2 regions of the Paenibacillus sp. J22P15 genome follow, and region 1 is predicted to be linked to the other one. Evidence: a T-box and tRNA genes for the amino acid it is inferred to sense, from the RefSeq annotation. Region 1 holds a T-box; the other holds one or more tRNA genes.
What was found. A T-box is a leader RNA that pairs with one kind of tRNA and senses whether it is charged. The one in region 1 lies ahead of AC0YN6_RS10275 (valine--tRNA ligase), so its partner is inferred to be a tRNA-Val.
Positions count from the first base shown of each region.

Region 1 (11,308 bases):
TTTCGATGCGGTAGTACTTGCTGCAGCAGGACTTAAACGAATGGGATGGCAGGATCGTATTTCCGCGAACATTCCTGTTGATGTATGTTTGCCTGCTGTAGGGCAGGGCGCACTCGGCATTGAATGCCGCGAGAGTGACATGCAGATTCGTGAGCTGCTTTCGCTTCTTAATGATAATGAAACTGAGCTTACCGTGCGAGCTGAACGCAGCTTTCTAGGCTCTTTGAACGGTGGTTGTCAGGTGCCGATTGGCGCATACTGCACGATAGGTGAAGAAGTGGAAGGCCATAATGGCAAGCGTGAGCTTACTTTGACGGGAATGGTCGGATCGCCGGACGGGGCAACAATATTGAAGGAAGTTTTGAAGGGTAATGACCCCGAGCAGCTCGGCCGTGACGTTGCAGATGCGCTCATAGCACGCGGCGCAGACCGTATTTTAGCTGAAATTGGGGGATGACGGGTTTGGACAAGGGGAAGGTATATTTGGTTGGCGCCGGGCCGGGAGATCCGAAGCTGATAACAGTACGTGGACTGGAGTGCTTGGAAGCATGTGACGTTGTTGTCTATGATCGGTTGGCGAGTCCGAGATTGCTTCGTTTTGTGAAGCCGGGAGCCGAGAGAATCTACGTCGGCAAGCTGCCAGATCGTCACACGATGAAGCAGGAGGAGATCAATCAGCTTCTTGTGGACTTGGCACTGCAAGGCAAGACCGTAACTCGTCTGAAGGGCGGAGATCCTACGATTTTTGGACGAGTTGGCGAAGAAGCAGAGCTGCTCTATGATAACGGAATTGAGTTCGAAATCGTTCCAGGCATCACTTCGGCAATTGCTGTACCTGCCTATGCAGGTATTCCAGTTACACATCGTGATCTAGCATCATCCTTGTCCATTATTACAGGTCATGAGAGTCCGGATAAGCTTGATCGCTCTATTCATTGGGATAAAGTAACGAATGCAACGGGAACGCTTGTTTTTCTCATGGGCGTAGCCAAAATCGGATATATAGCTGACCAGCTTATCAAGCATGGCAAACCTCCTCAAACGCCGATTGCACTTATTCGCTGGGGGACGAGAGTTGAACAGCGCACGATTGTAGGTACTTTAGATACGATTGAGGCGATTGTCAAAGCGGCGAATTTCCAGCCTCCTGCCGTTATTGTAGTCGGCGAGGTTGTTCTGCAGCGTGAGAAGCTGCAATGGTATGAGAAAAAGCCGCTATTTGGAATGCGTGTTCTGGTCACGAGGGCTAGAGCGCAGGCGAGTGAGCTTGCTGAACAGATAGAAATGCTGGGCGGGGAGCCTTGCGAGTTTCCAGTCATCGAGACGATAGAGCCATCGGATCCTGAAGAGATCGAAGAGCTGCGGAAGCAGCTTGAGCAGGCGGAACATTATCAATGGCTTATGTTTACGAGTGTAAACGGCGTTGATTATTTTTTTGAATGGCTGCGTAAATTTCATATCGATATTAGAAGATTTTTTGGCGCAAGAATTGCAGCGGTGGGTCCTAAGACGGCTGAGGCGCTTGTAAAGCGCGGCTTGGTGGTTGATGAACTGCCGGTTAAATTCCATGCAGAAGGGCTTCTGGAGCAGTTAGAACCGCTGCTCCAGGCTGGCGAGCGAGTGCTGCTGCCACGAGGCGATCTTGCTCGCGAGGTACTGCCGCGAGAGCTTACGGCCATGGGACTTCTGCCAACGGAAATAGATGTTTATAAGACGGTGCTTGTCGATCAGCAGGATGAGCTGGCACTTGAATGGATACGTGAGAAAGAGATTCAAATGATTACATTCACAAGCTCGTCTACAGTAACGAATTTAATCGAAGTACTGAGACGCAAGGGGATACCGAATCCTATAGAATTGTTGGCTGATATTCCGATTGCAAGCATTGGTCCCCTTACAACGAAGACAGCCGCTGATGCAGGTCTGAAGGTTTCTATCGAGCCTGAAGATTCAACGCTTGAGGCGCTGCTTCAGGCGATTGTTGATTATAATCAAAACAACTTACAAGGCAAGTAAGAGGAGGAATACGAAGTGATAGGTTTTCCAACAGTTAGAAACCGCAGATTACGCAAAACATCTGCTCTTCGGAGCATGGTAAGAGAAACCGTGCTAAGTGTAAATGATTTTATTTATCCGATCTTCGTTACTCATGGCGAGCATATAAAAGAGGAAATTCCATCAATGCCGGGTGTGTATCACTTATCGATGGATCTTTTGGAGCAAGAAATTCGTGAAGTTGTAGCTGCAGGCATCCAATCCGTGCTCCTCTTCGGACTTCCAGAGCATAAGGATGCGCTTGGTACTTCGGCGTATGAAGCAAACGGAATCGTTCAACAAGCAATTAGAGCGGTTAAAGAGTGGGCACCTGAACTTGTCGTCGTCGCAGATACCTGCTTATGCCAATTCACCGATCACGGCCATTGCGGAATTGTTCACGTGCATGAGGAAACTGGCGCAGCTGAGGTGGATAACGACTCCTCCTTAGATTTACTCGTACAGACTGCTGTGTCGCAGGCGGAAGCAGGCGCAGATATTATCGCCCCTTCTAATATGATGGACGGCTTTGTACTTGCCATTCGTGAAGGACTTGATGATGCAGGTTTTAGCGATGTTCCGATTATGTCTTACTCTGTTAAGTTTTCATCTGCTTACTATGGCCCATTCCGTGATGCTGCACATTCGGCTCCGCAGTTCGGCGACCGCAAGACTTATCAGATGGACCCTGCTAATGTGCGCGAGGCGCTTCGTGAAGCCGAGTCAGATATTGCAGAAGGTGCGGACATGCTGATGGTAAAGCCTGCTCTCGCTTATTTGGATATCGTAAGACTGCTTAAGGACAAATATAATTTGCCTGTTGTTGCTTATAATGTGAGTGCTGAATATTCAATGGTGAAGGCTGCGGCTGCTAATGGTTGGATTAATGAGCAAGCCATTGTCCTTGAAACCTTACTTGGCATGAAACGTGCTGGTGCGGATCTAATCATCACGTACCATGCGAAGGATGCCGCTCGTTGGTTGAAGGGGGAGGAGTAGACAGATGAGTAATCATTCGAACGTAAGAAATGATGCACGCTCGGTTGAAGCATTCGAAAGAGCGAAAAAAGTGATGCCAGGCGGAGTAAACAGTCCAGTTAGAGCATTCAAATCGGTCGGTTTAAACCCTGTCTATATGGAGCGGGGACAAGGCAGCCGTATCTATGATATCGATGGCAACAGCTATATTGACTATGTAGCTTCGTGGGGCCCTTTGATTATGGGACATGCTCACCCTGAAGTGGTCGAAGCGATAAAACGCACTGCGGAGAAGGGGACAAGCTTTGGCGCCCCAACGGAGCTGGAGACGTTAATGGCTGAGCTCGTTTGCGAGCGGGTTCCTTCCGTTGATATCGTTCGAATGGTCAATTCAGGTACGGAAGCAACGATGAGCGCACTAAGACTTGCTCGCGGATATACGAAAAGAAGCAAAATTTTGAAATTTGAAGGCTCTTATCATGGTCATGCCGACAGCTTGCTCATCAAAGCAGGTTCAGGTGTAGCGACGCTTGGCTTGCCTGACAGCCCGGGTGTTCCAGAGCATGTGGCTTCGCATACGATTACAGTCCCTTACAACGATATAGAATCGGTAAAGCTTGCTTTCGAAAAGTTCGGCGAGGAGATCGCATGTGTCATCGTCGAACCGGTAGCTGGAAACATGGGGGTTGTTCCTCCATTGCCTGGTTTTCTGCAAGGGTTGCGTGATGTAACAACGAAGTATGGTACGGTTCTTATTTTTGACGAGGTTATGACAGGGTTCCGCGTAGGGTATAGCTGTGCGCAGGGTCTTTATGATATCAAGCCGGATCTTACTTGCTTCGGCAAAGTAATCGGCGGTGGTTTGCCTGTTGGCGCTTATGGCGGCAAACGCGAGCTTATGGAGATGATTGCTCCGAGCGGACCTATTTATCAGGCAGGTACACTATCAGGCAATCCGCTTGCGATGGCGGCAGGTTATGCGACTTTGAGTCTGCTTACGCCTGAGGTTTACGAACACATGGAGCGTCAAGCTGTACGGTTGCAACTTGGCTTTGAAGCGAATGCGCGCAAGCACGGTATTGCGAACACGATAAATCGTGTAGGATCGATGGTGTGTCCGTTCTTTACAGACACTTTTGTCATTAATTTCGAAACGGCAAAAACATCTGATTTGGAACGGTTTAAGGCATATTTTGCTTCGATGCTGGATCTCGGTGTCAGCATTGCTCCTTCACAATTCGAAGGCATGTTCGTTTCTGGAGTTCATACGAATGAAGATATTGATGCAACGATTGAAGCACATGATATTGCATTTAGCCGATTGTAAGCGAAGCGAACGATTGGGAGGAATATGAAATGATTAATGGGCAAATGAAGAGGAACGGACAGTGGCTGGAGCTGGATTGGCTGGCTCTTGGCTCCGTCTCCTCTGAGGCCATTAATCCCGATTCGGAGAAGGATCCGGCAGCATCGCCGGAGCTTGCACAGCCGCGGGCTGGCAGTCATCCGCACCTTGTGCGGCAGTGGCTGCTGGCCCGTTCCTTTTTTCCGCAGAAGTGGATTAATCGGTTGTTTTCGATTGGAGGTATTCAGTGGAATGGGGAGCTGCTTCAACTGCTCGCCTTCCCGCCGGTAGATCCGCGCAATGATGCTTTGTACCGACATATACGTATGGACCATAAGGCGAATATACCCGAAGTGTTATATGAAGATGATTTTTGCATTGCGTTCGACAAACCAGCCGGTATGGCTGTCCACGGATCATCACCTGGCCAAAAGGGTACATTGGATGAAGCAGCGGCAAGGTATCTGCTGAGTCAAGGTGACCCGCTGAACGTAAGACATATTCATAGACTTGATGATGATACCTCGGGTCCCGTTTTGTATGCGAAAAATGATTTAGCCCAGTGGAAGCTAGACGAAGCGATGAGAGCGAAAGTAATCGATAGACACTATATGGCCGTTGTTCAAGGTCGGCTGTCAAAGCTTTCGGGTACGATAAATGCCCCTATTGGGAAGGATCGACATCACTCTGCAAAGCGCAGAGTCTCAGATAACGGAGATTTGGCAATTAGCCATTACGAGGTCGTAGCAGCAAATGCGCGATTGTCTTTAATACGAGTAAAGCTAGAGACCGGACGAACACATCAGATACGAGTACACTTAAGCCATATCGGTCATCCGCTGCTCGGGGATGGCTTGTATGGAGGCGACACTCAGATGCTGAAGCACCAAGCACTTCACGGGGAAAAGTTGATTTTCCCGCATCCGGTGACGGAGTCGCTAATGGAAGCAGCTTCACCTTGGCCGCAGTGGCTGACACAGCTTTCTGCGAACATGGAGTTTCGATCAAAATGATAGTCATGCTCTTGCCCAACCTACCATATAGATAAGTAGTGAATGTAATGTTAGACCAAGCATTCAGTATGAGAGGGGAGGACTTAGGCGTGACGGATCAAACGAACGGATTACGCTTTGATGTGTATGAGCGCGTCCACTTGCCCGATGATGTTGCGGCAATTGACGAGCTGGAGGAAATTGAGCTTGTTCCCCGTATTCAGGTTATCGATCAAGGGGATCATGCTGTGCTTAGAGGGCAGCTTCTGCTTAGCGGGGTATATCGGAGTCAAAGTGATTCCGAGAACTCGCTGACTCTCGAGCACTGGATACCAGTCGAGATAACACTGCCAATGAACCGCATTTCACGGCTGGATGATATTTCGATTGAAATTGATAATTTTGACGTCGATCTATTGTCTGCCCGAACGTTAAACATTACTGGCGTTCTTTCTTTACGTGGTATTTCCGCTCAGCCCCTTGTGGAGCATGAGGACATTTGGCGAGAAGAACCGTTCACTGTCGTCCATCAAAGGGAAACCTATGATGAACGAGCTTTGGAGTTTTTTCAAGGTCAAAACGCTGCCAATGAACAGCCATACATACCGGAAGAGCTTGTATTTGCTGCAGAAGAGGAAAACTCTTACGAGCAGCAGCCGGATGTATCGGATGAATCGGAGGAGGCAACTGTAACGATCTCTTCCGCGGCATCAGAAGGAGGGTGGTCTTCTTCTCAGCTATTTGCAACGCCTGCTCAACAGGAAGAATCGGAAGAAATCCCATCGGACGAACGGGAAATATCGTTAGCCTCCCAGCAATCAAGTAATGAGGGATGGTTAGCTACATCTTCGCCGTTTGCAAATGATTCTATCGCTGGTTCTTCAGAGAAAGTTGCAAGCGGAGATGTATTGGATGAGGATCGTGAAGAGCCTAAAGCGAGTGATGCTTCCATAGCCCCCATATCTCCCATAGCTCCCATAGCATCAATTGTTCCTCCTGCAGAGGCTTTTTCAGAGCAAAGGCCTGAACCAGAGCAAGAAAAGCAAGAGCCTCGTATCGCGATTACGAATAAGCAGCCCCAAGATAGTACAGGTTTGGCCGGAGATGTGGGTATACTCACACTGCTGCAGACCAGTCGTCGGGAGCAAGCGGCTCGTGAGGCTGCTGAGCAAGTTGTTGCACAGCAGCGTGCTGATGAGGAAGCAAGGGTACAGGCTTCAGGCGATGAGATTGAATGGAAAAAACTGTTTCTTGGCAAACGTACTGAGGATCAGGAGTTCAGTAAAATTCGGATGTGTATCGTGCAGAGGGATGAGACGCTTGAGGTCATCGCTTTACGTTACAGCATGAACCCAAGAGAAATCGTCATGTATAACCGTTTGGATGACTCAAGCGTGTCAGAAGGACAGCTGCTGTATATTCCGTAGAGGTCAATATGAACGAAAATGCCCTTATTGCTCATAAATTTGAGCGATAGGGGTATTTCTTACATCTGTTTGGTTGACTCAGATGAGCAACAAAGGTATGATTAAAGGTATATATGCGTTATAACGACATTGATGGGGAATAGTAGGCAGCAAAGCCTTCAGAGAGTGGAACCGTTACGCTGAGAGGTTCTGCAGGAAGTGACTGCTACGAGTCGCCCCGGAGTTGCCTGAGCCAAGTAGGAGCAACATGTGCTCAACCGAAGTCAGGCCGGCCGCAGCCGTTATCTGTTTGAGTGTCATGCGAATGTATTTCGCATGGAACAAAGGTGGTACCACGGAAGCTAAACCTTTCGTCCTTTATGATAAGGGCGGTAGGTTTTTTTTGTTTTTGTAGATCGATTTATGGAGGATGGACGAATGTCAGAAAATCAAACGACAACTGCAATGCCGACAACCTATGATCCGAAGGCAGCTGAGCAGAAATGGTACGATTACTGGATGCAGGGAAAATATTTTGAGGCAGGCAAACGACCGGACGCGCAAACGTATACGATTGTCATCCCGCCTCCTAACGTTACCGGAATGCTGCATATCGGGCATGCGTTAGATTTTACCCTACAGGATATTTTAATTAGAACGAAGCGGATGCAGGGCTTTGACACACTTTGGCTGCCAGGAACAGACCACGCAGGTATCGCAACTCAAACAAGAGTTGAGCAGAAGCTGCGCGAGCAAGGTATTTCTCGTTATGACTTAGGACGGGAAGCGTTCCTTGAAAAGGTATGGGAATGGAAGGATGAGTACGCAAATACCATTCGTGATCAATGGGCGAAGATGGGGCTTTCACTTGATTATTCAAGAGAACGGTTCACGCTGGATGAAGGTCTTTCCAAGGCTGTTCGCGAGGTTTTCGTAAAGCTCTATGAGAAGGGCTTGATTTATCGCGGTAAAAAAATCATCAACTGGGACCCAACTGCACGAACAGCTCTTTCAGATATTGAAGTAGAGCACAAGGAAATCAATGGTCATTTGTATCACTTGAAATATCCTCTAAAGGACGGATCGGGCTTCATTACTGTAGCGACGACTCGCCCAGAAACGATGTTAGGCGATACAGCTGTTGCGGTTCATCCCGAAGACGATCGTTACAAGCACCTTATTGGGCAAATGATTGTGCTTCCAATTGTTGGTCGTGAAATCCCGATTATTGCGGATGAATACGTAGATAAGGAATTTGGTTCAGGCGCTGTGAAAATAACGCCAGCACATGATCCGAATGACTTTGAAGTTGGCGAGCGTCACAGTCTGCCGCAGATTATTGTGATGGATGAGACAGGCACAATGAATGCTGAAGCTGGCCCATATCAAGGTCTCGACCGCGCAGATTGCCGGAAACAGCTCGTTAAGGATTTGCAGGAGCAAGGCGTATGCGTAGAAATAGAGGATCATGTACACCAAGTTGGACACAGCGAGCGCAGCGGCGCCGTTGTTGAGCCATATTTGTCTACGCAGTGGTTCGTTGCTATGAAGCCGCTGGCTGAAGCAGCGATTGCAGCACAGAAGGCAGGCAAAGGTGTCAACTTCGTACCGGAAAGATTCGAGAAGATTTATTTGCACTGGATCGAAAACGTACGTGACTGGTGTATTTCGAGGCAGCTATGGTGGGGTCATCGCATTCCGGCTTGGTATGATGAGACGACAGGCGAAATGCATGTTTCCCGTGAAAATATGGAAGGCGATCACCTGAGCCAAGATAACGATGTACTTGATACCTGGTTCAGCTCCGCATTATGGCCGTTCTCAACACTTGGCTGGCCGGATGAAACGAATGATCTGAAACGTTATTATCCAACGGATGTACTCGTTACGGGCTATGACATCATTTACTTCTGGGTATCTCGGATGATCTTTACAGCTCTTGAGTTCACGGAGCAGACTCCGTTTAAGGATGTTCTGATGCATGGACTTGTTCGTGACTCCGAAGGCCAGAAGATGTCGAAGTCGAAGGGCAACGGTGTTGATCCGCTCGAAGTTATCGAGAAATATGGCGCAGATGCTATGCGTTATATGATCTCGACGAGCAGCACCCCTGGACAGGATTTGCGTTTCCGCTGGGAGAAGGTTGAGCAATCGCGCAACTTTGCGAACAAGATATGGAACGCATCACGCTTCGCGCTGATGAATCTTGAAGGCGTTGAAGCAGCTGATATTGATATCACGGTCAATCTTGGCACAGCGGATCGCTGGATTTTGCACCGCCTTAATGAAACGGTTCGTGATGTAACCCGTCTAATTGACAGCTATGAGTTCGGTGAAACTGGCCGATTATTGTATAATTTTATTTGGGACGATCTCTGCGACTGGTATATTGAGTTCGCTAAGCTTAGTCTCTACAGCACGGATGAAGCAGCCAAAAAGGCAACACAATCCGTACTTGCTTATGTGCTTGACCGCACACAGCGTCTCATTCACCCGTTCATGCCTTATATCAGTGAAGAGATATGGCAGCATTTGCCGCATGTCGGCGATACGATTACTTTGGCTGAATGGCCAGTATACGACACTGCTCTCGAAGCACCAGATGCTGTTAAGGAAATGGAACTGCTAATGGAAATGATTCGATCAGTACGTAATATCCGTGCAGAAGTAAACGTACCAATGAGCAAAAAAATTGAAATGCTGATCAAGCCTGCTGGTGAGTTTGAAGCGGCTATTATGTCCCGTAACGAAGAATTCATCAAGCGTTTCTGTGGAACTTCAAGCCTCGAAACAGGTTTGCATATTAGTGCGCCAGATAAAGCGATGACTGCTATTCTTACTGGTGCTGAGATCTACTTGCCGCTCGCTGGCTTGATCGATATTGCTCAGGAAATTGCACGTCTGGAGAAGGAACATCAGCATCTGAATACTGAAGTGGAGCGGGTTGAGAAGAAACTCAGCAATGAAGGTTTCGTTGCAAAAGCGCCAGCTAAAGTGATTGATGAGGAACGCGCCAAAATGAATGATTACGCAGATAAACGCGACAAAGTACTAGCTCGAATTGCGGAATTGCGCGGATAACGCTGCAAAACGGAAGAAGGAAGATTGAATGACGAATCAACAAATAGAGCAGCGGCCTGCAGGGCCGCTGCAATCCTACCATGAAGCGGTGAATTGGATTACTGAGCTCATTCCTTTCGGTATTCGCCCAGGGCTTGAGCGGATTGAAAAGCTGATGGAAATGTTGGGAAATCCGCATCGCAGACTAAAGTTTATTCATATTGCTGGGACGAATGGTAAAGGATCAACATGTGCTTATTTAACCAGCGTTTTGCTGCGCAGCGGATATGATGTAGGTACGTTTACTTCACCCTATATAACAAAATTCACGAATCGTTTTCAATATAACGGCGTCGATATCGAAGAAGAGACACTACTTAGGCTTGCCAACGAGCTGAAGCCTCATGTTGAGGAGCTTGCTTTGACTGAGCTAGGCTCACCAACAATGTTTGAGGTATCTACAGCGTTAGCCATTCTTTTTTATGCTAAAGTTACTTATCCTGATTATGTGGTGTGGGAGACAGGACTTGGCGGAAGACTTGATGTGACGAATATCGTACTACCGGTTGTTACGGTGATTACGAATATTGGACATGATCATATGGATCGGCTGGGCGATACGATTGCTGCTGTTGCGAGCGAAAAGGCGGGCATTATTAAAGCAGGCATTCCAGTCGTCAGTGCGGTTGCACAGCCAGAAGCCATTGAGGTTATCAAACAGGTTGCTGCTGAGAAGAAAAGCACGCTTTATTTGCTAGGTGAACAGTTCCATGAAACGGCGTTGTCGGTTCGTGAGGATGAACAAACATTCCGCTTTGATAATTTATTCCGCAGCATTGAGCCTTTAACGATATCGCTTAACGGCGCACATCAACGGACTAACGCAGCTGTTGCTGTCATGACTCTTGAGGTGCTCCGCCAATACAATGCGCTTGTTGTTGAGGACGAGATTCTAGCGGAAGGGCTGCAGAAAGCTGCATGGCCTGGCCGTCTTGAGATGGTGTCGCAGCAGCCTCGTATTTTGATCGATGGCGCACACAATCCAGAAGGTGCAGAATCACTCGCGGACGCTTTAAAAAATACGTATAAGTATGATCGTTTACATCTTATGATGGGTATGCTGGAGAATAAGAATCATCAGGATGTTCTTAAGCATATACTGCCAATAGTGGATACGCTTATTGTGACCGAGCCTGATTTTCGGATGAAAAAAGATGCTCCAGCTTTGGCTGATTTGATACGTGAAATGCGTCAGCAACAGCCAGATAAATACGCTTTCGAGCTTGTAGTTGAACAGAACTGGCAAGCAGCATTACAAAAACTACAACAGTTAACCGGGGAAACAGATCTAGGAGTCGTGACAGGCACGCTTTATTTAATTGCTGACGTTCGCTCCCGTATTTTGTATGACTCGGATTCTGAAAAAGGTTGGTGAACCGTCTTTGAATACGGCAGAACACGTTCATTTCATCGGAATCGGCGGTTACGGAATG
Region 1 covers NZ_JBWDNT010000003.1:410,948-422,255, forward strand. The annotation lists gene hemC (hydroxymethylbilane synthase) at 1-457, shown strand, start outside; gene cobA (uroporphyrinogen-III C-methyltransferase) at 463-2,016, shown strand; gene hemB (porphobilinogen synthase) at 2,035-3,033, shown strand; gene hemL (glutamate-1-semialdehyde 2,1-aminomutase) at 3,038-4,339, shown strand; gene AC0YN6_RS10265 (RluA family pseudouridine synthase) at 4,369-5,370, shown strand; gene AC0YN6_RS10270 (LysM peptidoglycan-binding domain-containing protein) at 5,460-6,776, shown strand; T-box leader at 6,897-7,137, shown strand; gene AC0YN6_RS10275 (valine--tRNA ligase) at 7,194-9,836, shown strand; gene AC0YN6_RS10280 (bifunctional folylpolyglutamate synthase/dihydrofolate synthase) at 9,865-11,250, shown strand; gene murC (UDP-N-acetylmuramate--L-alanine ligase) at 11,258-11,308, shown strand, end outside.

Region 2 (11,308 bases), on a different contig from region 1:
AAACGACAGAAAACGTAGCTGAGACCGTACCGCCATTCCGAGTCATATTTGAGTCAAGCGATACGAATCAATTGTTCGTTGTAGTCGGATTTATGATGCTGACCGGGGCGTTGCTGCTCTTCCTGCACATTCGCAGGCTGAGAGTGCATCAAGCGGTCAAGATGGGAGAAGAACGATGACAACAGCGGTGACAACTGCGATGATCGATTGCGAAGGTCTGGTGAAAATTTATAAGACAGATGATCTAGAGGTCGTCGCCCTGCAAGGCTTGAACTTAAAGGTTAATGAAGGCGAGCTTATGGCCATCATCGGCAACAGTGGCAGCGGAAAGTCTACACTTCTGAATACGCTTGGCGGTCTTGACCGCCCTTCAGCTGGTCAGGTGCACGTAGGACCATGGGATTTGCTAAAAATTTCCGAAGAGGACTTAGTCAAGTATAAGAGAGAAACGGTAGGCTTTATTTGGCAAAATAATGCTAGAAACCTGCTGCCTTATCTTTCTGCCCTTGAGAACGTAGAAATGCCGATGATGCTGTCGGGCAAGGTCGATCGCGCTTATGCGAAGCAATTGCTTGAGTGGGTCGGTTTGAAAGAGCGCATGCATAATAAGCTTCATCAATTATCCGGCGGCGAGCAGCAAAGGGTAGCCATTGCAATCTCGTTGTCGAATCGTCCGAAGCTATTGCTAGCTGATGAACCGACAGGTTCTGTAGATACTTCAACCTCCGATTTGATTATGGGTATTTTCCGCAGACTCAATCGTGAGATTGGTATTACGATCGTGATCGTAACGCATGATTTAACGCTTGCAAGTAAGGTGGATAGAGTTGTTGCTATTCGTGATGGCTTGACGAGCACAGAGTTTATTAAAAGAAATCCGAATATTTCACAAGATGGCAGTGAAGTAGTGCTTCCCTCAACAAATACCGGATTGCAATCTGTACATGAGGCATACGTAGTTGTCGATCGAGTAGGTCGGTTACAAGTGCCCAAGGAATATTTATCCGCATTAAATATTAAAGACAAAGCAACAATGGAATTTGACGGTGAGCGGATAGTTATTACTCCGCCAAAATCATTAGGGGGTTAAGTCGAATGAATAACAAAAGATTGTCAGGAATGCGGATTCGTAAGTTTACAGTGGTTAGCTTGACGCTTGCTTTGCTAGTAGGTTTGCTTGCAGCATGCAGCGGCGGCGGCGCAGACAATTCTACAGAAAAACGAGTTTTACGTATTGGTGTGCTTTATGGCGGCGCAGATCAAGAGCCATATTTCCGTCAGCAATACACAGATATGTATGAAATGTCTCATCCTAACATTGAGTTCGAAATTGTAGGGGCAATTAACAATGATGATCAACGCTTTGATCAACCTGATCCCAACAAGCCTGCAACACAGCCTAATCCTTATGAGAAAATGAAGGAAATGCTAAACGGAGAAAATCCGGTAGATGTGGTCGTCTTGGATTACAACATGCTGCGTCGTATGACGCAAGATAATCTGCTTCAACCGCTTGATCCGCTAATTGCAAAGGATAAATTTGATTTAACGGATTATGTACCTACTGTCATAGAGGGAATCAAGTCAGCAGGAGACGGCAGTTTGTTTGCTTTGACACCTACATTTAACTCTTCAGCGCTTTACTACAATAAAAAATTATTTGCTGATGCCGGAGTAACTCCTCCATCAGATAAAATGGAATGGTCTGAGGTTCTTAATTTGGCACGTCAAGTATCAAAAGGCGAAGGCGAAGATCGCAATTTCGGCTTTACATTCAATCGTTGGTCTTCTGATGCCTTTAGCAATGCAAGTGCATATAGCCAAGCACTGCAATTGAAAATGTGGGATGACAAGGGCGAGAAAATGCTCGTAAACAGTGAGCAATGGGAACATGTATGGAATACAATTTCTTCTATGTACGAAGAGAAAATTATTCCAACACAAGAATTTATGAACAAGATGTATGAAAAGCAAAATTCTGAGGGGGTCAATGATCCTTTCTACGGCGATCTGTTTATCAAGGGTAAAGTAGCGATGACAATCGGTGATTACGGTTATATCAATGAATTGAAGAGGGCTTCGGACAATGCTACGAAAATGAAAGATTTTGAACCAGTAGATTGGGATGTCGTAACGGTTCCTGTCAATCCGAGCAGTCCAGATGTTGGAAGCAGCATCTATCTTAGCCAATTGATGGGCATTAACAACAAAGCTCAAAACGATAAAGACGCTTGGGATTTCATTAAGTTTTCGAATAGCAAGGAATGGGCAAAGCTGAAGTCGAGAAGTCTTTATGAGATGGTTGCACGTAAGGAGTTTCTGACTCCGATCGGCGGCTTGCAATACAATATGGATGCCTTTACTTCGTTGAAACCATTGCCGCCTTCTAGTTCGGATGCGGAAAATCTATTCAATACGAAACCAGGAATTTGGGAAGCGCAACAGCCTGGCTATGAGTTGTTCCAAGAAGTTATCGACAAGAAAAAGTCTGTAAAAGAAGCTTTAGCTGAGTGGGAGACACGCGGTAACGCAGTGCTGGAGAGAATTAAAAATAATCCTACTGGTGGAGGCACCGACGGCGGTGTCGAAATCATGCCAATGCCTAGATAACCAGTTATAAGGAAAAAGCCCGTAATCGACCTGTGCGTCGTTTGCGGGCTTTTTCCTTATATTTGTCTAACCTCGCAAGAGAAATGACTGGTAGGCGGTCCAAGCGCCGTTATCGGTCTGATATAGTAAATGTATGCGGTCAATTTTGGATGTGAGGTCAATGGACTGCATTCTCAGATTACCATATAAATCGTGCAGTTCGTCGTCGGAGAGCTCTTGCCCGATGGTGACATGAGGTGTGTAGACATATTTAGATTCTCCATTTGTTAATGGACCGCTGCATACACTCTCGTGCAGCTTCTGCATGGATGCAGGTTCGTGGAGCGCTAAATAGAGCACATTGCTTACGGGATAAAAGCTGGAAACGCGGTTCAAATGGACAGAGAAAGCAGGCAGTTTAGACGTCACTTCCTCTAAATGGATGACTGCCTGTTGAAGCTCTTCGTCTGACCAATTGACAGCTTCTTTCACTGTCAGATGAGCAGGGATGGCAGCGTAATGAGGATCATGGCGTCTTCGCCAGCTGTTAGCGATGTCCTGTACATGCTTTTCGGGAAAAACTACAATTCCATATAACATGGCTTCAGCTCCTTTGAAATGACCTATTTTGAGTATACCCCATTTGAATGTATCATCCCAATTTTGGGGTATTCTAATGTATACAGCACTTATTGGAGCGACAATCCTGTTGCTTATCCTATATAATAGCGGAGGGATTACATGAAATGGGTATATTGGGTTCGACTGTACGAGACAAAATTTCAAGCTGGTTGTTTGGTCAGAAGAATGGAGAATGATGGTTGGATGTACGGCTACGAAACACCACATGAGGTGGAGGTATTTCGATCCCGAAAAGGCCGCTACGGCGTGAGGTTTATACCTTGAAAAAATAAAAAAAATAAATTAGTATATTTTGCTTGACTTAAAACATGCGTATATAGTATATTATTTTATGTCGCCAATTCAACTGGCTTTGCTCAAATGGAAATACGTCGCGGGGTGGAGCAGCCCGGTAGCTCGTCGGGCTCATAACCCGAAGGCCGCAGGTTCAAATCCTGCCCCCGCAACCAACCTTTCGATGAACACGTAGAAATATACGGTTTTCGAGGGCCCTTAGCTCAGTTGGTTAGAGCGGTCGGCTCATAACCGATTGGTCGGGGGTTCGAGTCCCTCAGGGCCCACCATAAGCAAAACCTTACATTATGCCGGGGTGGCGGAACTGGCAGACGCACAGGACTTAAAATCCTGCGGTGGGTGACCACCGTACGGGTTCGATTCCCGTCCTCGGCATACCTAGAAAACTTTGATGATTCAATAGTTTTCACGAAGTACATAATCTATTTGAATCTTGTGCGCTTTAATTAGTCACATAGGATTCAATAGAAGATGATAAACCTCCTTTCTAGTATCTGACTAAATCAGGTACAACTGAAGGAGGTTTTTCTCTGAGTTTTTTGAGGGTTATCGGCTGCATTCATGTCTATCCCGTACTGTCGAATATATTTTGTAAATGCTATTGCTAAGGTATCCTTAATATGATATGATAATATCTGCTTCTAATAAACAGTTCATTATTTTTGCGCCGGGGTGGCGGAACTGGCAGACGCACAGGACTTAAAATCCTGCGGTGGGTGACCACCGTACGGGTTCGATTCCCGTCCTCGGCATACCTAGAAAACCTTGCATGTTCAACGGTTTTCACGAAGTACATAAGAGATACAAAGAGACTCCTTTTCAACACTTGCTATAAGCAAGAGACGAGAAGGAGTCTTTTTGTTGATATACGTTGCACTTATGTCTGAGCAGCTTGTCTGGCAGCATTATGAGCGAGCCTGTGAAACGAGTTGTTTTTTTTATGTTTACTTATGTAGCGTATTCTAACTTCAATTGTAGGGAACATCGTTTTCAAATGATCAAGAGAAGCCAATATTTCAGCTCTTGCCATTTTATAATTCGGATGTGAACAGGCGTTTTGTTTTAAAATTTTTGTAATAAAGCTATAATCCGTGTAGATGATAGCAACTTTTGGTTGATGTTCAGTTAATGCCTTGGAGAGTATTGCTAGACTATATTTGATAGCTAGCAGCTCGCCGTAATTTGAACCTCCATCATGGTTAATTAACAGCTTTTCACCGGTAACGCGGATCGTTTGGTTGTAAACAAGGCAGCAAGCGATACCATGATTGCTTTGCGTGAAGAAACCTGAGTAATCGCAATACAAGTAGATTATACCTTTGTTAAAAATATTTTGTCTTAGCCTGGGATCGGCATATGCTTTTTTTATTAATAAGTCCGTTGTAGGATCCATGAATTCGAACCTTCCTTAATGAGATTAGTAATGGGTACGAGAAAATGACGGTTGAACAGCGCATATCATATTCAATATTCCCAATTAAGGTTTAGAATAAGCGCAAAAAAAGTTTTTAGTGTTTAGTAGGGACGAAAATGAGAGCAGGAAGCGAGCGGATAATGCGGATAATGTCTATTCACGCAATTGTTATTTATGGCATACATCTGATTTAATGAGCGTAAGTTTTATTGATAAAGGACCCCAATGCAGGTGCAATGTTATTCGCAGGCTATGAGGAGGGATTAATACATGAATGCAGGATTTTGGATTCGATTAGGTGCTTCACTATTGGATGGAATCATTGTAGGTATTCCGTTATTTGTTATTTCGTTGTTGATTACTGGAGGAGATGAGGGAAGGGATTTTTTCACAGACGCCATTTCTTTTCTCTATTCGTTGTTGCTTCCGGTATTTTGGAGGGGATACACTATTGGTAAGCGGATATGCAGCGTGCAGATTCGAAAACTAGATGGTTCGCCCCCTGGGTTAGGAACGATGTTATTGCGTAATGTTGTCGGAGGACTCGTCTATGCTGTAACTTTGGGGATAGGGGCTATCGTCAGCGCATTTATGGTTGGGTTACGAGAGGATAAACGAGCTATTCATGATTTTATTGCAGGAACAGAAGTGGTGCATTCTGATTAAGTTTCCTAATATGCTCGTTGCGATGAAACGCAGCGGGCTTTTTTTATTTGCCTGAGAAATACAATACAGAGGATTGATTCGTGAACATTTTTGCATTCTCTATTTTGAATGAAGTAAACTAAGAGTTGAAATGATATGCCTGAGCAATAAAGGAAGCAGGTGGTTGGATGAAGCAGAACGAGAACGAAGAGACTTTACTTAGGCAAAACGCACGCCGATTATATGTTGAGGTTTTTTCCTTAAAGGATACACTGTATAATGACCTTCTCGAAAGGTTTAAGGATGATATTTCATTAACAGACAAAGCTGAACAGTGGAAAACGGGTATCATGGCAGCAGTGATCGCTACAGCGCTTTACAGCACCTCTCTAGCTGGAAGCAAGGAGTTTCCGTATGTATATTCCTATTTGAACATAAAGCTCCAAGCGCATCATTCTGAAGGTGAGGCGGCCATTGAAGATTGTATGGGTACGATCTCAGGTCTATTGAAGGATGGGCAATATCAACCAGAATCATTCACTGAGGGGATCGCTTTATGGCTGTATTTTAGCATTAAAGGGAGAGATTCGTTTGTAGAAGAAGAAACAGTTCCTTATTTATTAGCTGGACAGTATATTCATCAATTCTTTTTTAATTGGTTCGATAAGCAGAATTAATGGGGTTGTGCTTGCTCGAAAATGTTTAACTAGGGGATATTATCTGTGATGATTAGTTTGACAAACGATTGGTCGCAAAAGTTGGAAATGGAGCTTGCCGCTCCTTATATGCAAGAGCTGTTAGCTATGCTGGAAGAAAAATATAAGACGGTGACGGTTTACCCGGAACAGCAAAATATTTATAACGCACTTCATCATACATCGTATGAACAAACCAAAGTGGTCATTTTAGGACAAGATCCCTATCATGGTCCTAATCAGGCGCATGGGCTTAGCTTCTCTGTGCAGCCGGGAGTGAAGATACCGCCTTCTCTTAAAAATATTTACAAAGAGCTAGAAGCTGATGTAGGGGCGGAAATACCAGATCACGGAAGCTTGCTTGCATGGGCTCAGCAAGGTGTGCTGCTTCTAAATACAGTGCTGACAGTGGAGGGTGGAAATCCGAATTCTCATCAAGGAATGGGATGGGAACGATTTACCGATGCGATTATTGCGGCTTTAAACGACAGGGACAAGCCGGTAGTGTTCATCCTTTGGGGGAAGAACGCGGAGGAGAAAGTGAATCAAATTGATGCGGACAAGCATCACGTTATTATTTCACCGCACCCGAGCCCGTTTGCAGCTCGTAAAGGTTTTTTTGGGAGCAAACCGTTCACAAGGGCAAACGCTTTTCTAGAGACAATTGGGAGCGACGCTATCGACTGGACGATTCCTAAGCTGAACGAGCTTGAAATCAAATAGAAAAAGGCTTCTCTACTGTCTGAAAGATAACTTAGACAGATAGAGAAGCTTTTTTTAGTTTTTTATTCTGTGATGATTGGTGTGCCTGTCGACGACCCGCTTGAATTCATCGTTTGAGGAAGCACCGGTTTTAGTTTTGAATCAACATACGTGGAAGCAGATGCATCGCTAATGACCTGAGGGTACATTTTATCAGGGTCAGGCAACACGGTTTCTACATAAATAATAGCTTGATCTCCTTCAAAACCAATAGAAGCAATTCGGATGCCGTAGCCTGGATGTGGTACTTGTGTACTAATGGTTACTTTATTGATAGCTGGACTCACTGCTTCTATAGAAAGTTTGAGGTCAAGGCTCGGCTGGTCGGGTTGATCTGGAATAGGAGTCGTCTCCTTTACAAATGTAATGGCATTATAAAGCCATCCTGCTGCATCACTGCGTAGTAGTGCTTTTTTAGGGTAAAACTTGTTTGAGCTATCCAAAGTGATAACTTTGCTAATGAGGAGCTTTTGAATGCTATGCATATACGTATCATTAACGTCAGCAGCATCTTCTATCTGTATGAACATTTTAATATAGGCAAAGTCACCTTTGGTCATCATCGCTTTGAACAGGTGATGAGCGAATTGCTCACGAGTCATAACGTCGTTAGCTTTGACCGTTTTTGGAATCTCTAGTCCGTTCAGATTCGCAATAATAAAAGCTTGTGAGTACCATGCGTCATCTTTGAGGTTAGTAAAATAGTCGCTAGCTTTAGGTTCCTTAATGAAACGGATATGATCAATATTTATATCTAGCCCTTTCACAATTAAAGTAACGCCTTCTGCATAAGTGAGCTTACCCTTCGGGTTAAACTTATCATGTTTATCGCCGCTAAGTATTCCCAGCTTCTTTAGCTCGTTAATTTTTTGCTCGTTTATATCATTTTTGACATCCTTGAAAGCCCAAACGGATTGTCCCAGCGTAAAGAGCATCATCGCAACTAGTGTCATTATCAGTATCATGCGTTTTTTCATACGGTCACCTCTTCTTTTCTTTTATTTGCTTATTTGACGTCAATCTTTAACAAATTGTTGCAATTCGTATACAATTATTATGGCCTATTCGATCCTGGTGAAGACGTCGAAATAGGAGCGGGAGACAACAATAAAAGTTAGGAAAAGTATTGACTTGGTTTGTTTATCCTGTTATATTATTAATTGTCGATAACATGATCTGGTAGCTCAGCTGGGAGAGCACTATCTTGACAGGGTAGGGGTCACAGGTTCGAACCCTGTTCAGATCATACAATTTAAAAACCAGAAACCCCTTATGTAACAAGGAGTTTCTGGTTTTTTTTTTACCCGTTTTTTAATATGAAGTTGTTCGGGATTTAGTTAAATTTAACGACTTAACTTACATACTCCCCGCTCAGAATGAGAATAAATAGGTGTGGGTGATTGTATTTATGAGTAAAAAGTGGAGTTTCATTCTAGTCCTTTTCATTGGGGCTATATTATCGACTCAGTCAGCAAGTGCTGCTCATCCGCATGAAAATAGAACGTATGTTAACAACAGAATTGTAAAGAAGGATATTACTAGCCCTTCAAGAAAAACGGTACTTGAAGACAGGAAAAGAATACGTCTACTGGTTTGACCCATTTCAAGTAACGGATATGAGAAAAGTCGAGGGAGGTTTTTACGAATTAGATGTTTTGGCAACAGTTCAAAGAGTTATAGACAATAAAAAAGACAAGAAGGTTGAGAAGTATAAAATCACATTCAACCATAATTATGAATCAGGGTTTATCGTGACTATGGTAAGTGAATTATAACGAGGAGCTTAGATTGAACTAACGGGAAACGATAGTTGAATGAACGCAGCGTAAACCAGTCCGTTTCAGGGACTGGTTTTTTTCTATACGGTGATAACTCTCTGTCTATAAAACGATGAGTAACGGGGAACTAATAATCTAGTATTTTTTTATTAGATAGAGCGCCGGATGCTGGTAAACTAGCACGTCCGGTGCGGAGCAGGGGAAAAGCTGGAGATCACATCAAACGCTTAACTATTGCTACTAGAGTTACAAAATTTAACAAGGAGTGATCTCGATTTCCTGCTGTTCTCCTTTTTTGGACGAGTTCAACCATTTTGCGATAGTTAAAATCCTTATCCATAACCTTAAGGTGCCAGCCTCGTATCATGATCTGTGCGGACTCTTAAAAAATTCAACTTGTAAAATCTCGATGTATTGATGTGCTTCTGAATTCAGATGGGGTTATGCCGGATGTTTTCTTAAAAACTTTGCTGAAATAAAAGGGATCATTATAGCCGACAATTGCCGAAATCTCAGTTATAGAGAGACTTGAATCATGTAAAAGCTCCTTGGCCTTTGCAATTCTTAGCTTTTCTATGTATTTGGCCGGAGAATACCCTGTATGCTTTTTGAAGTTTCTAATAAATTGAAAAATGCTTAATTCGCTCATTGTAGCGTAATATTCCATTTCATGCCCCTTCTGAAATTCTTCATTCATAACCTTGATTACATTTTCAAGATAGCTATTTCCATGTACTTTTTTGCCGTTCCTTAAAGCGTCTGCATCCCGGGAAAAGGAAGACAACAGCTGTAGCAGATAGCTTATACTCAACTGTTGGTAACAAGGCTTTTTAATCTGCAGCTCATGAATGATATTTTCGAATAGCTCTATAAATTCCGAATGTATTCCCACCTGAAAAAAATGACTGCCGGTAAAATTCAATTCAGTCATCAAACTTTCAACCTGGCCACCGGTGAAATGAATCCAATAAAGCTCCGCTTTTTCAATGGATTTATAATAGAAATGCTGTTGCTCGTCAGGTCTGTATATGATTATGCTGCCGGCCTTCGCGGTTATAGCGCCGTTTTCTGTAATATAATGGCCAGCACCGTTGATTAAATAAATCAAATAAAAATCTATTCTTGTTCTATTTAAAGACCCATCATAATCATCAATCTTCGCATACCCGCAGCAATTAATGTAATACGGTGTTGATAATTGTCTGTGTCCCAGGTAAAGATTATCCTCCTGCACTGATCCACCATAAAAGTACATTATTATCAAGCCTTTCTTCATAAAAGAATGACAGCAATATATTACAGGTAAATCGCAAGAGTATTCATGTACATTAATTATTTTATCAGTAAGATTAAGTTTAATAAAGCAGTAAAATCAAGACATTCCTTATCGATGATTAATTGTTTCTGTGCCATTCAAATTCAAAATATTACAGGCGTGTAGAGGGAGGAACTTAATATGCATAAGAAAGTTAACGTAGCGGAAATCGGCGATCATGGTTTGGGTCTGCCGAAGTGTCGATGATGCTGACCAGCTTGGAGGTCCGGGAGTCTATATCCAGAAGGATACGGGCTTTATATGCACAATCGATCATGTTGATGCGAAAGCCAACGAACTATCGGAAACGGAGATTCGAATTTCCTGCGCAGTCCTATGTGGAAGAATCCCCCATAATGACATAGAGTACAACATTTTAAAGAAAGCGCTTTCGGTTCCTGTTGCAGTCCATCAAGAAGCTAAGGCTCGGCTTTATCGGGTTTCGGCCCGTTAAGCATATATCATTAAGAACATATGGAGGCCAGACGATGAAAAGATGACGAAATCGCTTTAGGTATTCTCTCAATCATGCTCACCGAGTGCGGCAAAAAAAAGACAGCGAGGCGGAATCGAGGGCATGTCAGAGTCCGTTCACCGTTTTTGTGTATCAGGTTGAAAACGGAGCTGTCTTCACTGTTTCTGCAAGCGTTTTCTTAGGGGGAGTGTTACAAATCATATCAGTAATAGAGGTGATTGGACAAATCGGAGAACCATTATGCGGAAAAGTAGGTTAACCATGAATATGAAAAGAGGGATTGAAAATGAAGCTGAAACTGAATAAGCGTGTGAAGAAAGTAGTCTCTTTAGGCGTAGCGTTATCCATGATAGCAGGAATTTTCACTTTTGGACCCAATGCTCCTCGGGTAGATGCACAGCAGGCATCAGGAAATGCTCCGTTTATTAATAGCTGGCTGTTAGCGGGGCCCTATGATACGGCAGTTGCAGATGAAATGTATGGAACAGTTGTCCTTGAGGACCCGAGACCAATAGATGGAAACTGGGCTAGAACGGCTGCAGCGACTTCAAGCTCCACTTGGAAAACTGGCCCTGATGCTTTCCCAGGTGGAACAGATTCCGCTTCAAAGTTGCCAAAGTTTGCTATTGACGGCGATAAGAATACGGAGTGGATTTCACAAATGCATGATACAGGCGGTGCACCAACTTCTTGGCCGAA
Region 2 covers NZ_JBWDNT010000001.1:130,067-141,374, forward strand. The annotation lists gene AC0YN6_RS00590 (FtsX-like permease family protein) at 1-179, shown strand, start outside; gene AC0YN6_RS00595 (ABC transporter ATP-binding protein) at 200-1,090, shown strand; gene AC0YN6_RS00600 (ABC transporter substrate-binding protein) at 1,096-2,610, shown strand; gene AC0YN6_RS00605 (2'-5' RNA ligase family protein) at 2,677-3,189, opposite strand; gene AC0YN6_RS00610 (hypothetical protein) at 3,331-3,495, shown strand; tRNA gene AC0YN6_RS00615 (tRNA-Met) at 3,604-3,680, shown strand; tRNA gene AC0YN6_RS00620 (tRNA-Ile) at 3,718-3,794, shown strand; tRNA gene AC0YN6_RS00625 (tRNA-Leu) at 3,815-3,900, shown strand; tRNA gene AC0YN6_RS00630 (tRNA-Leu) at 4,192-4,277, shown strand; gene AC0YN6_RS00635 (RNase H family protein) at 4,403-4,918, opposite strand; gene AC0YN6_RS00640 (RDD family protein) at 5,210-5,605, shown strand; gene AC0YN6_RS00645 (hypothetical protein) at 5,773-6,261, shown strand; gene AC0YN6_RS00650 (uracil-DNA glycosylase) at 6,310-7,002, shown strand; gene AC0YN6_RS00655 (S-layer homology domain-containing protein) at 7,065-8,018, opposite strand; tRNA gene AC0YN6_RS00660 (tRNA-Val) at 8,215-8,287, shown strand; gene AC0YN6_RS00665 (helix-turn-helix domain-containing protein) at 9,211-10,095, opposite strand; gene AC0YN6_RS00670 (discoidin domain-containing protein) at 10,896-11,308, shown strand, end outside.
Region 2: it encodes a tRNA-Val, which carries the amino acid that the T-box ahead of AC0YN6_RS10275 (valine--tRNA ligase) is inferred to sense. The anticodon was not compared.